DNA from 2 places in the Enterobacter sp. UPMP2061 genome. Region 1 is predicted to be linked to the other one. Evidence: predicted binding sites of a transcription regulator. Region 1 holds the regulator's gene; the other holds the start of a gene.

Region 1 (5,255 bases):
GTGAATGCGAAACGCGACCTGTTTGTGAAACATCTCCAGCAGATTGACCAACAGTTTGATGTCTTCAGCGACATCCGCGGGATGGGGCTGCTGATCGGCGCCGAACTGAAGCCGCAGTACAAAGGCCGCGCGCGCGATTTCCTGCACGCCGCCGCGCACGAAGGCGTCATGGTGCTCAACGCCGGGCCGGACGTGATGCGCTTTGCGCCATCGCTGGTGGTGGAAGACAAAGACATCGAAGACGGATTAACCCGTTTTGCCGCGGCGGTCGCGAAGAGCGTCAGCGGCTAATACGCGGTTCGTTTTAACCGGCGCGTTAACCAAATCCCGTGATGCGGGCGCTGACGCCATGCTACCGACGAAATGGTGTGCATGGTGTTCAGGTGCCCGAGAACGCGCTGTAAATGCTGCTCAAGGGTGCTCATCGGCCCGTGGGTCAGCGTCTCCGGCGCTTCCAGAATGTTCGAATCCCCTGACTCGCCCGGCGCGTCATACTCCAGACGCTGCTGACAGCGCTGCAACGCAATTTCACACGACTGCAAATAGCGCTGCGCCAGATCCGTCGTCAGCATCGTGTGCTCCCGCGCCAGCGTCGTCATGGCATTGATGTGCTCGACGATAAACTGGCTGTGCGTGACCCACAGCTTCATGTCAGCCAGATAGTGCGCGTTAAAGCCCGGCTCCTGCATGGCCTGGTTAAGGGAGTTGAACAGGGCGTTATGCGCCTGGTTGACCTTCATGCGCTCGTAGGCCAGCGGAGAGGGCTGCGGGTCATCGCTCAGAATAAGACGAATGGCCTGCTGGTCAGCTTCGAGCGCGTCGTGGGCGTTCTGCCTGAGCAGCCCGCTTTGCCACTGCGGCCACAGCCAGACCATGCCGCCAAAGGCGATCAGGCAGCCAATTAGCGTATCGACCAGCCGGGCAATAATAAACTGTTCCCCGTTAAGCGTGAGCAGTTGCAGGGTATACACCGCCGTCACCGTAAAGCCCACCATCGCCCAGCCGTAGTTTTTGCGGATGATCAGGTAGCTCACCAGCGTGATTGCCAGCATACCGGCCAGGGTATAGCCTTCCGGCACGTGGAAGTGCAGCGTCACGCCCGCGATAATCAGCCCCGCCATCGTACCGCCCGCCCGATGCAGAATGCGCACCCGCGTGGCGCCATAGCCGTTCTGGGTGACAAACAGCACGGTCATTAAGATCCAGTAGGGTTTCGGCAGGTGCAGGGCCATTCCCATCAGGCTGGCGATGCTCAGCATCACACTGATCCGCGCGGCATTGCGCAGGGCGGAAGATTTCAGTGATAGATAGCTTTTGAGCGCGGGCAGCAGCGGCAGCCGTTTTTGCTTATCGGCCATCAGGTCCCGGGCATAAAGCGGGCGCTGGGTGCGTAACACCCGGGCGATGCGGCTGAAATGCCAGGCAGCAAATTGCCCGACCGGGTTATCCGCGTGCTGACGCGCAATCTTTTCCAGCGCGCCGAGCTGTTTGTCCATGTTAAAGCGCGTCGGATAGCGGTGATAGAGGATATCGTCAGCCAGCACCCGCAGGCGGGCTGCGACGGTCTGCGCGTTCCAGCGGATCACCGCTTCCGCATGGCTGCGCTCCACCAGCTTTTGCACCTCTTCCGGATTATGAAGGCTGACGGAGATATGCTCCTGCAAATCCAGCCCGACCTGGAAGGTTCGCAGCAGCCGCTTGTATTCATGATTTTTGTTGGCGGCAAGCATGTGCAACTGCTGATAGCACTGGCTGATCAGATCCACCACTTTTTGCTGGCGCGCCAGCAGCGGCGGCAGGGATTTTTCCGGGTCGGTATGTTGAGTGAGCAGGGTGTATTTTGCTTCACAGTATTCAGCAAGCTGCACGTAGAGCAGGCTCAGGGATTCGCGCAGCGGCTGTTCCCGCCACAGCCAGAACCAGAACCAGTTAAACAGCCCGTACCACAGCGTGCCGAGGGCGTAGATCAGCAATGGCTCCCACACCGGCATATTGCCCGCAAGGCTTAAGGTGAAGATGGCGGCAATCAGCGACGCGGGAAGCAGGCGGGCGTGCAGCGAGCTGATTTCGGCGGTGACGCCGAGCGTCATCGCCAGCACGGTCAGGATCAACGGCAGAGGAATGTCGCGGGCCAGTAAGAGTTGTACGGCAAGGCTACAGCCGGCAAACAGGCAGCCGCCAATAATCAGACGTTTAAAAAAGCGTTTATGCGGCGTATCCAGACCGGCAATGTTGCAGCAGGCGGGCACGAGGGAAAACAGCAGGCCTTGCTGAAGATGTCCGAGGATCAGGCCCACGGCCACGGGAAGACACAGCACCAGCGTTTGTCGTAGTGCGTAGTTAACTTCCGGGTGATAGATCAGCCTGCGCCACATGAGGAGTAGAGACAAAAACGGCGTGCCACCCTGCGGCGGCACGCCGTTTGACCGAAATTAACGGGTTCCGTAGACCACGATAGTTTTACCGTGGGCAGAGATCAGGTTCTGGTCTTCCAGCATCTTCAGGATACGGCCCACTGTTTCACGGGAGCAGCCGACGATCTGACCGATTTCCTGACGGGTAATTTTAATTTGCATACCGTCAGGGTGGGTCATGGCGTCTGGCTGTTTCGCCAGGTTCAACAGCGTCTGCGCGATACGACCGGTCACGTCCAGGAAGGCGAGGTTACCCACCTTCTCAGAGGTCACTTGCAGACGGCGTGCCATCTGGGAAGAAAGACGCATCAGGATGTCAGGGTTGACCTGAATCAGCTGACGGAATTTCTTGTAAGAAATTTCAGCCACTTCACATGCTGTTTTTGCACGAACCCAGGCGCTACGTTCCTGGCCTTCTTCAAACAGGCCCAGTTCACCGATAAAATCGCCCTGGTTCAGATAAGAAAGGATCATCTCTTTCCCTTCTTCATCTTTGATCAGCACGGCCACCGAGCCTTTAACGATGTAATACAACGTTTCCGCTTTTTCACCCTGGTGAATCAGCGTGCTCTTTGATGGGTACTTATGAATGTGGCAATGAGACAAGAACCATTCGAGAGTCGGGTCTGTTTGCGGTTTGCCAAGCACCATGCGCTGTTATCCTCTGTTATAAGCTGTCACCAGAGTCATAAGATGCATCCGGACTCTGGGGTTGCAATCGAATTCTTACCCATACCTGGGAAGTCGGCTGTCGTAACGTTTCGCAGCCAGTAAAGTTTGATGTCCTCTGCATACATGTGTAACGTCAATGTATTACTGTAGCATCCAGAGTGTTTTAGCATAGCTTTCGCCGCGTGTCTCCTGGTGTCTCGCTTCAGCATGACGCAGGTCGCCTTCCGTTGCGAGAAATGTAACGTACACGTAATCTGTCATAAAAAATGCAACGTTGGAGTGAGTGAATATGCAAGCGCGTGTGAAATGGGTTGAAGGGTTAACGTTCCTGGGCGAGTCTGCTTCTGGGCACCAGGTTTTGATGGATGGCAACTCCGGCGATAAAGCGCCAAGCCCAATGGAAATGGTGCTGATGGCGGCGGGGGGATGCAGCGCGATCGACGTGGTGTCGATCCTGCAAAAAGGCCGTCATGACGTGACCGATTGTGAAGTGAAGCTGACGTCAGAACGTCGCGAAGAGGCGCCACGCCTGTTCACGCATATTAATCTGCACTTTATCGTCACCGGCAAAGAACTGAAGGATGCGGCGGTCTCGCGTGCGGTTGACCTGTCTGCGGAGAAATACTGCTCTGTGGCGCTAATGCTGGAGAAAGCGGTAAAAATCACCCATTCGTATGAAGTGATCGCGGCTTAATTTTTTGGCGGGTGGCGCTGCGCTGACCCGCCCTACAAAAGCACGCCCGTAGGCCGGATAAGCGAAGCGCCATCCGGCAACAGGCGTCACGCGATCTGCTTTCCTTCCATCAGCCGCTGCACCAGCGGTGTCATGATCAGCTCCATTGCCAGCCCCATTTTTCCGCCCGGCACCACTAACGTATTCATGTGCGAAATAAACGAACCCTGTAGCATCGCCAGCAGCCAGGGGTAATCAATGCCTTCCAGGTTGCGGAAGTGGATCACCACAAAGCTCTCGTCCAGCGACGGGATGCTTTTTGCAGCGAACGGGTTGGAGGTGTCCACGGTGGGGACGCGCTGGAAGTTAATGTGGGTTCGGGAGAACTGCGGCGTCAGGAAGTTGATGTAATCTTCCATGGAGCGCACCACCGAGTCCATGACCGCCTCTCGCGAATGGCCGCGCTCGCTCATGTCACGCGTCAGCTTCTGGATCCACTCAAGGTTAACAATCGGCACCACCCCCACCAGCAAATCCACGTGGCGCGCCACGTCGTGCTGAGGCGTCACCACGCCGCCGTGCAATCCTTCGTAAAACAGCACGTCAGTCGGTTCCGGCAGCGGCTGCCAGGGCGTGAACGTGCCGGGGACCTGGTTCCAGGGCACGGCTTCATCGTAGGTGTGGAGATACTTGCGGGACTGCCCGGTACCGCTTTGCCCGTATTCACGGAAGGTTTGCTCCAGCAGGCCGAAGTCATTCGCCTCCGGGCCGAAGTAGCTGATGTGTTTACCCAGATCGCGCGCCTTGCGGATGGCCATATCCATCTCCGGGCGCGTGTAGCGGTGAAAGCTGTCGCCTTCTACCTCTGCCGCCCGTAAGTTAAGCTGGGCGAAGATCTTGCGGAAGGCGAGGCTGGTGGTAGTGGTTCCCGCCCCACTCGAACCCGTAACGGCAATAACCGGATGTCTGGCAGACATAGCAACTCCCTGACTGGAAAAGTGTAAAGATCAGCCGTGAAACGCGTTGCGGGGCATGATATTGACCGTCTCATGCAGTTCGGACCATACCAGCACCACGTCGCCGCTTTTAAGCTGGCGCTTAACATCGTTGACCTTTTGTTCAAGCGAACGTTCATGTTCACCATAATCGGTGCCTTCGCGCAAGACAAAGCTTTCAATCAGATTATCGAGCGTGTCGGGAGAGAGATCCTGCCAGGGAATAATCATTATTTACCGTCCAGATAAGCCGTTAACCAGTCGGGAATACGCGTCTCAAGCCACATTTTTGGCCGACGCAGCGTGCCGCCGACAAAGCCGACGTGTCCGCCGAATTGGGTGAGCTGATACTCCACGTTGGCCGGCAGATGATCGGGCGCCGGAATCGAGTGGTGATCCATAAACGGATCATCTTTGGCGTGGATAATCAGCGTAGGTTTCGTGATTTGGTTCAGTAAAGGCATGGCGCTGCACTGACGGTAATAGTCAATCGCATCGGCA
Region 2 (5,255 bases), on a different contig from region 1:
CATGTACTGGCCGGTCAGCGATTCAGGCACCGCCATGATGTCTTTCAGCGTCCCTTCCGCGACCACCTGGCCGCCGTGTACGCCTGCGCCCGGGCCGATGTCGATCACGTGGTCCGCGGCGCGGATCGCATCTTCGTCGTGCTCGACCACGATTACCGTGTTGCCGAGGTTACGCAGGTGAACCAGCGTGCCGAGCAGGCGTTCGTTGTCGCGCTGGTGCAGGCCGATAGACGGCTCATCCAGCACGTACATCACGCCGACTAAGCCCGCGCCAATCTGGCTCGCCAGACGGATACGCTGGGCTTCACCGCCGGACAGCGTTTCAGCCGAGCGGGAAAGCGTCAGGTAGTTCAGACCGACGTTCACGAGGAACTTGAGGCGATCGCCGATCTCTTTCAGCACTTTTTCAGCGATTTTCGCGCGCTGTCCGGAGAGCTTCAGGTTGTTGAAGAAGTCCATCGCGTGGCCGATGCTCATGTCTGAGATGGTCGGCAGTGCCGTGTTTTCGACAAACACGTGACGCGCTTCGCGACGCAGACGTGTACCCTCGCAGGTGGCGCAGGAGCGGTTGCTGATGAACTTCGCCAGCTCCTCACGCACCGCGCTGGATTCGGTCTCTTTGTAGCGGCGCTCCATGTTGTGCAACACCCCTTCGAACGGGTGGCGACGCACGGAAGTGTCACCGCGATCGTTCATGTACTTGAACTCAATATTCTCTTTGCCGGAACCGAACAGGATCACTTTATGTACGTTCGCGCTCAGGCTGGCCCACGGAGCTTCAACGTCGAACTTATAGTGCTCAGCCAGCGATTTCAGCATCTGGAAGTAGTAAAAATTACGCTTATCCCAGCCGCGAATAGCGCCACCCGCCAGCGACAGTTCCGGGTTTTGGATCACACGGTCCGGGTCGAAATACTGCTGAACGCCCAGGCCGTCACAGGTCGGGCACGCGCCCGCCGGGTTGTTGAACGAGAACAGGCGCGGTTCCAGCTCGCGCATGCTGTAGCCGCAAATCGGACAGGCGAAGTTGGCGGAGAAGAGCAGCTCTTCCGCTTTCGGGTCGTCCATATCGGAGACCACGGCCGTGCCGCCCGACAGTTCCAGCGCCGTTTCAAAGGACTCCGCCAGACGCGTGGCGAGATCTTCACGTACCTTAAAGCGGTCAATCACCACTTCGATGGTGTGTTTCTTTTGCAGCTCCAGCTTTGGCGGATCCGACAGGTCACACACTTCACCGTCGATACGGGCGCGGATATAGCCCTGGCTTGCCAGGTTCTCCAGCGTTTTGGTGTGCTCGCCCTTACGCTCTTTAATGATCGGCGCCAGCAGCATCAGGCGTTTGCCTTCCGGCTGCGACAGCACGTTATCCACCATCTGGCTCACGGTTTGTGCCGCCAGCGGGACATCGTGATCCGGGCAGCGCGGCTCGCCCACGCGCGCATACAGCAGACGCAGGTAGTCATGGATTTCGGTAATGGTACCGACCGTGGAGCGCGGGTTATGCGATGTGGATTTCTGCTCAATGGAGATAGCAGGGGACAACCCTTCAATGTGGTCGACATCCGGTTTTTCCATCAGCGACAGGAACTGACGCGCGTACGCCGAGAGCGATTCAACGTAACGACGCTGTCCTTCGGCATACAAAGTGTCGAAAGCCAGTGAGGATTTGCCAGACCCCGAAAGCCCGGTCACGACGATGAGTTTGTCGCGAGGGATTATGAGGTTGATATTCTTGAGATTATGGGTGCGGGCGCCCCGAACTTCGATCTTATCCATTCACCTTTCCCGGTTGGAACACGGATTGCCTGATTTGTTTGAAGGACAAACGGCTGTCAGAAACGGCTAATTATGACACAAAATGACCTGTTTGAATATACAGTATTGGAATGCATTTTCTGATTCACTGTGTAACAATGTCGAGTTCGCGGGAGAACTCTGGAACGTGCTACGCAACTATCAAAGTGCAGCATGGAAATGGTACACTCGCGCGTTTACACTATTAAGAAACGTATTCAGGAGACACGAACATGGCCAGCAGAGGCGTAAACAAGGTGATTCTCGTCGGTAATCTGGGCCAGGACCCGGAAGTACGCTACATGCCGAGTGGTGGCGCAGTTGCCAACATTACGCTGGCTACTTCCGAATCCTGGCGTGATAAAGCGACCGGAGAAATGAAAGAGCAGACCGAATGGCACCGCGTTGTGCTGTTTGGCAAACTGGCCGAAGTGGCCGGTGAGTATCTGCGTAAAGGTTCTCAGGTCTATATCGAAGGCCAGCTGCGTACCCGCAAATGGACCGACCAATCCGGCGCTGAGAAGTACACCACGGAAGTGGTGGTGAATGTGGGCGGCACCATGCAAATGCTGGGTGGCCGTCAGGGCGGTGGCGCACCGGCAGGTGGCGGTCAGAATCAGCAGCAGGGTGGTTGGGGTCAGCCTCAGCAGCCTCAGGGCGGCAACCAGTTCAGCGGCGGCGCGCAGTCCCGTCCGCAGCAGCAGTCTGCTCCGGCACCGTCTAACGAACCGCCAATGGATTTCGACGACGATATCCCGTTCTGATATCCAGACGCGTGAAAAACAAAAAACCCAGACAATGTCTGGGTTTTTTTATAACAGGCTATCAGGTAATCACCATCGGCCAGTCTGGCGGAGTGTGGCTCATGGCTTCAACCATCACCACTTTAATGTTTTCCCAGACGGCGGCAATGTCTACCAGCGTAATGCCAAGCAAACCTGTCGCGAACCAGCATGCGGCGCCCAACCCTAACAGGGTGCTAATCACAGCAAGACCTGCGTAGTCGGACTTTCGAAACTGAATGTTTAACGTGCTGGCCAGGAACATCAAAACCGCGCTCAACAACGGCCAGCGCAGGAGCACCATGCTGGTGGTAATGGTTGCCATAAAACCCATCCTCGACAAAACAGACGAACTGGAATGAAACAATGTTTCTCGTTACATAAGATGTGTGAACTATATCACATTTGCTGTTTTATTCGCCAGTATCCGCGTGAGGTAAAAGTGGGATTATTGCCGGGGAAAATATATCGTCGTCGCTCAGAACGACGTCTGGTCGGAATTTTTATTTTTATTTCATCCAGATAGTAAAACCTTTGCAAAACGCCATCGGCTGTATAGCGTTTACAGCAGTATATCTATGGATTATGCTTGTGTGGAACAATAAATGTACCCGCAAAAAATAATTCATCGCATTGAATTAATTGACTTTTTTGGATTTTGTATTCTTTGTTTTACACTCAGCATGCTCTTTGATTTCGTGGTCTTATTCTTTTATTCAGATATGAATTATTGCGGTTGCTCTCTCGATTAATGACCTGCGAAAAGATAATGAAAGAAAAAAGACGCGAGATTATTAACGACAGCATGCAGGCGCTGCACGCCCTGGCGAAGCTGATGCCGCAACTCAACGCGCAATGTTCGCCGGTTGAAATGCTGGAAATCATCAACAGCGCACTGGGGGCAAATCTCTCGTGGGTCAGTGTCGAGTCCGCAGACGGGCCGCGCGTGGTTTGTGCCGGCGACGTGACGTGTCACGCCTTCAACGTGGCGGATTTTCTTGCCAGCACCCTGTTGCAGCGCCATCACCGCGCCTGGCGGGTGATCTACTGGAAAGAGCATATTGGCCGGGCGGTATTTTCCCCTCAGCACCCGGGCTATGCGCGGCTGCAAAGCGGCGTACTGTGTAAACTCTCAGCGCATGGCAGACAGTGCAGTGGTTATTTCTTTTTGGCTTTTAATGAAAAACTGACCTCGTTGCCGATACTGAAAAATATCATGGTGGTATTGGTTGAGAAGCTAAAAGATTATTTTGATGACATCATCGTGCGGGAAAAAACGGCGCAGGAAATGCAGCGCGTCGTCACGCAATATAAAACCTTATTTGAACGTGCTCCGGTATTAATGAACGCCTTTGACAGGCATAACCGGTGTGTATTGTGGAATGCCGAATGCGAAAAAGTCTTTGGCTGGAGTATGACCGAAATCGGCGAGCACCCCGATCCGCTGGCCCTGTTTTACCCGGATCCTGAGGAGCGACAGCGCGTGCAGGAGTCGGTTCGTTTCGCACCACTTAAGGATATGTACGAATGGCACCCGGTGCGTAAAGACGGGACGCAGTTAACCATTCTCTGGTCAAACATCCTTTTGCCGGATAACTCCATTCTCAACATTGGCCTGGATATCACCGAACGTAAAAAAGCAGAACAGCAGCTGACCGTCAAAGCCACCACGGACGATCTGACGGGCTGTCTGAATCGCTCGACAATCTTACAGCGTCTCAAAATAGCGCTGGCAGCCAGTTCGCCGCAGGATGTCAGTAGCCACTTCTGTCTCCTGATGTTCGATCTCGATTATTTCAAGCAGATCAACGATCGGTGGGGACATCAGGTTGGCGATGCGGCATTGATCCACTTTTGCGACCGTATTCGCGAGGTGAGCCCGGCCGGGTCGGCGCTGGGACGGGTGGGGGGCGAAGAGTTTGTTCTTCTGCTGGCGCACACGGATGGTATGGCCGCTACGTTGCTCTCTTCCCGGCTGCGTGCCGCGCTGATCTCAAAACCGCTGCGTGTGGGCGATAAAACGCTGGTACTCTCTTTCAGCGCCGGGGTGGTTGAAGTCTGTCAGGGGCAACGGGATACTTCTGCCATACTGATGCGTGCCGATAAGGCATTATATGACGCCAAGCGTACGGGAAGAGGAAAAACGGTCCTGGCGTCTGATTATTTATAAATCAGCATAAGAACAAAGAGCAGGCTATTTCAGCCAGCGAATTTTCCACACCTGTCGCGGGTAATTATTTTCCTTATCAGAAACGAAATGAATACTTTTAGTTTGGCTTACGGGAAAATATTATCGGCATCACGAATTTTAGGATTTTTAATACCAAAAGTCAGTTGCTAACTTCCCATGATTCATGCAACGTAATCACCTGTTTATCAAAGCAGCCGGTCTTCATTGCTACAGGCGTACAACATGCAGGGATACAGAGCGGGAAATGAATCGTAGCGCGCTGCGCAACATGCTCAAAGTGGTCGGGATTATCATGGTAGTTATGCTGCCGGTGATGCTTGCGCTATGGTTTGCCCAGCTTAGAGCCGTGTCGGAAATCAGCGCCCAGCTGCGCACGTTTGCTGAACTTGCTTTAAACAAAACTGAACGGGTTATTCAACAGGTTGATCTGGCCCGGGAAGACGCGGAAAAATATCAGGGAAAAGTGTGTACGCCGGAGCATCGTCAAT

Evidence for each region. Region 1 encodes CRP, which controls carbon source genes, mostly activating them, when cyclic AMP is high. Its sites were predicted from a motif close to ATGTGANNNNNNTCACAT; they were not measured.
Region 2: a site for CRP is predicted at 2,964-2,981, ahead of ACWKXX_RS19315 (YjcB family protein). Genes of this name have one in related genera too.

Annotation. Positions count from the first base shown of each region.
Region 1 covers NZ_JBSKJP010000008.1:21,512-26,766, reverse strand. The annotation lists gene argD (bifunctional acetylornithine/succinyldiaminopimelate transaminase) at 1-291, shown strand, start outside; gene ACWKXX_RS15565 (YccS/YhfK family putative transporter) at 288-2,375, opposite strand; gene crp (cAMP-activated global transcriptional regulator CRP) at 2,433-3,065, opposite strand; gene ACWKXX_RS15555 (OsmC family protein) at 3,376-3,780, shown strand; gene ACWKXX_RS15550 (phosphoribulokinase) at 3,867-4,736, opposite strand; gene ACWKXX_RS15545 (YheU family protein) at 4,767-4,985, opposite strand; gene ACWKXX_RS15540 (hydrolase) at 4,985-5,255, opposite strand, start outside.
Region 2 covers NZ_JBSKJP010000013.1:55,188-60,442, reverse strand. The annotation lists gene uvrA (excinuclease ABC subunit UvrA) at 1-1,776, opposite strand, end outside; gene ssb1 (single-stranded DNA-binding protein SSB1) at 2,028-2,558, shown strand; gene ACWKXX_RS19315 (YjcB family protein) at 2,620-2,901, opposite strand; gene ACWKXX_RS19310 (sensor domain-containing diguanylate cyclase) at 3,346-4,746, shown strand; gene ACWKXX_RS19305 (EAL domain-containing protein) at 5,012-5,255, shown strand, end outside.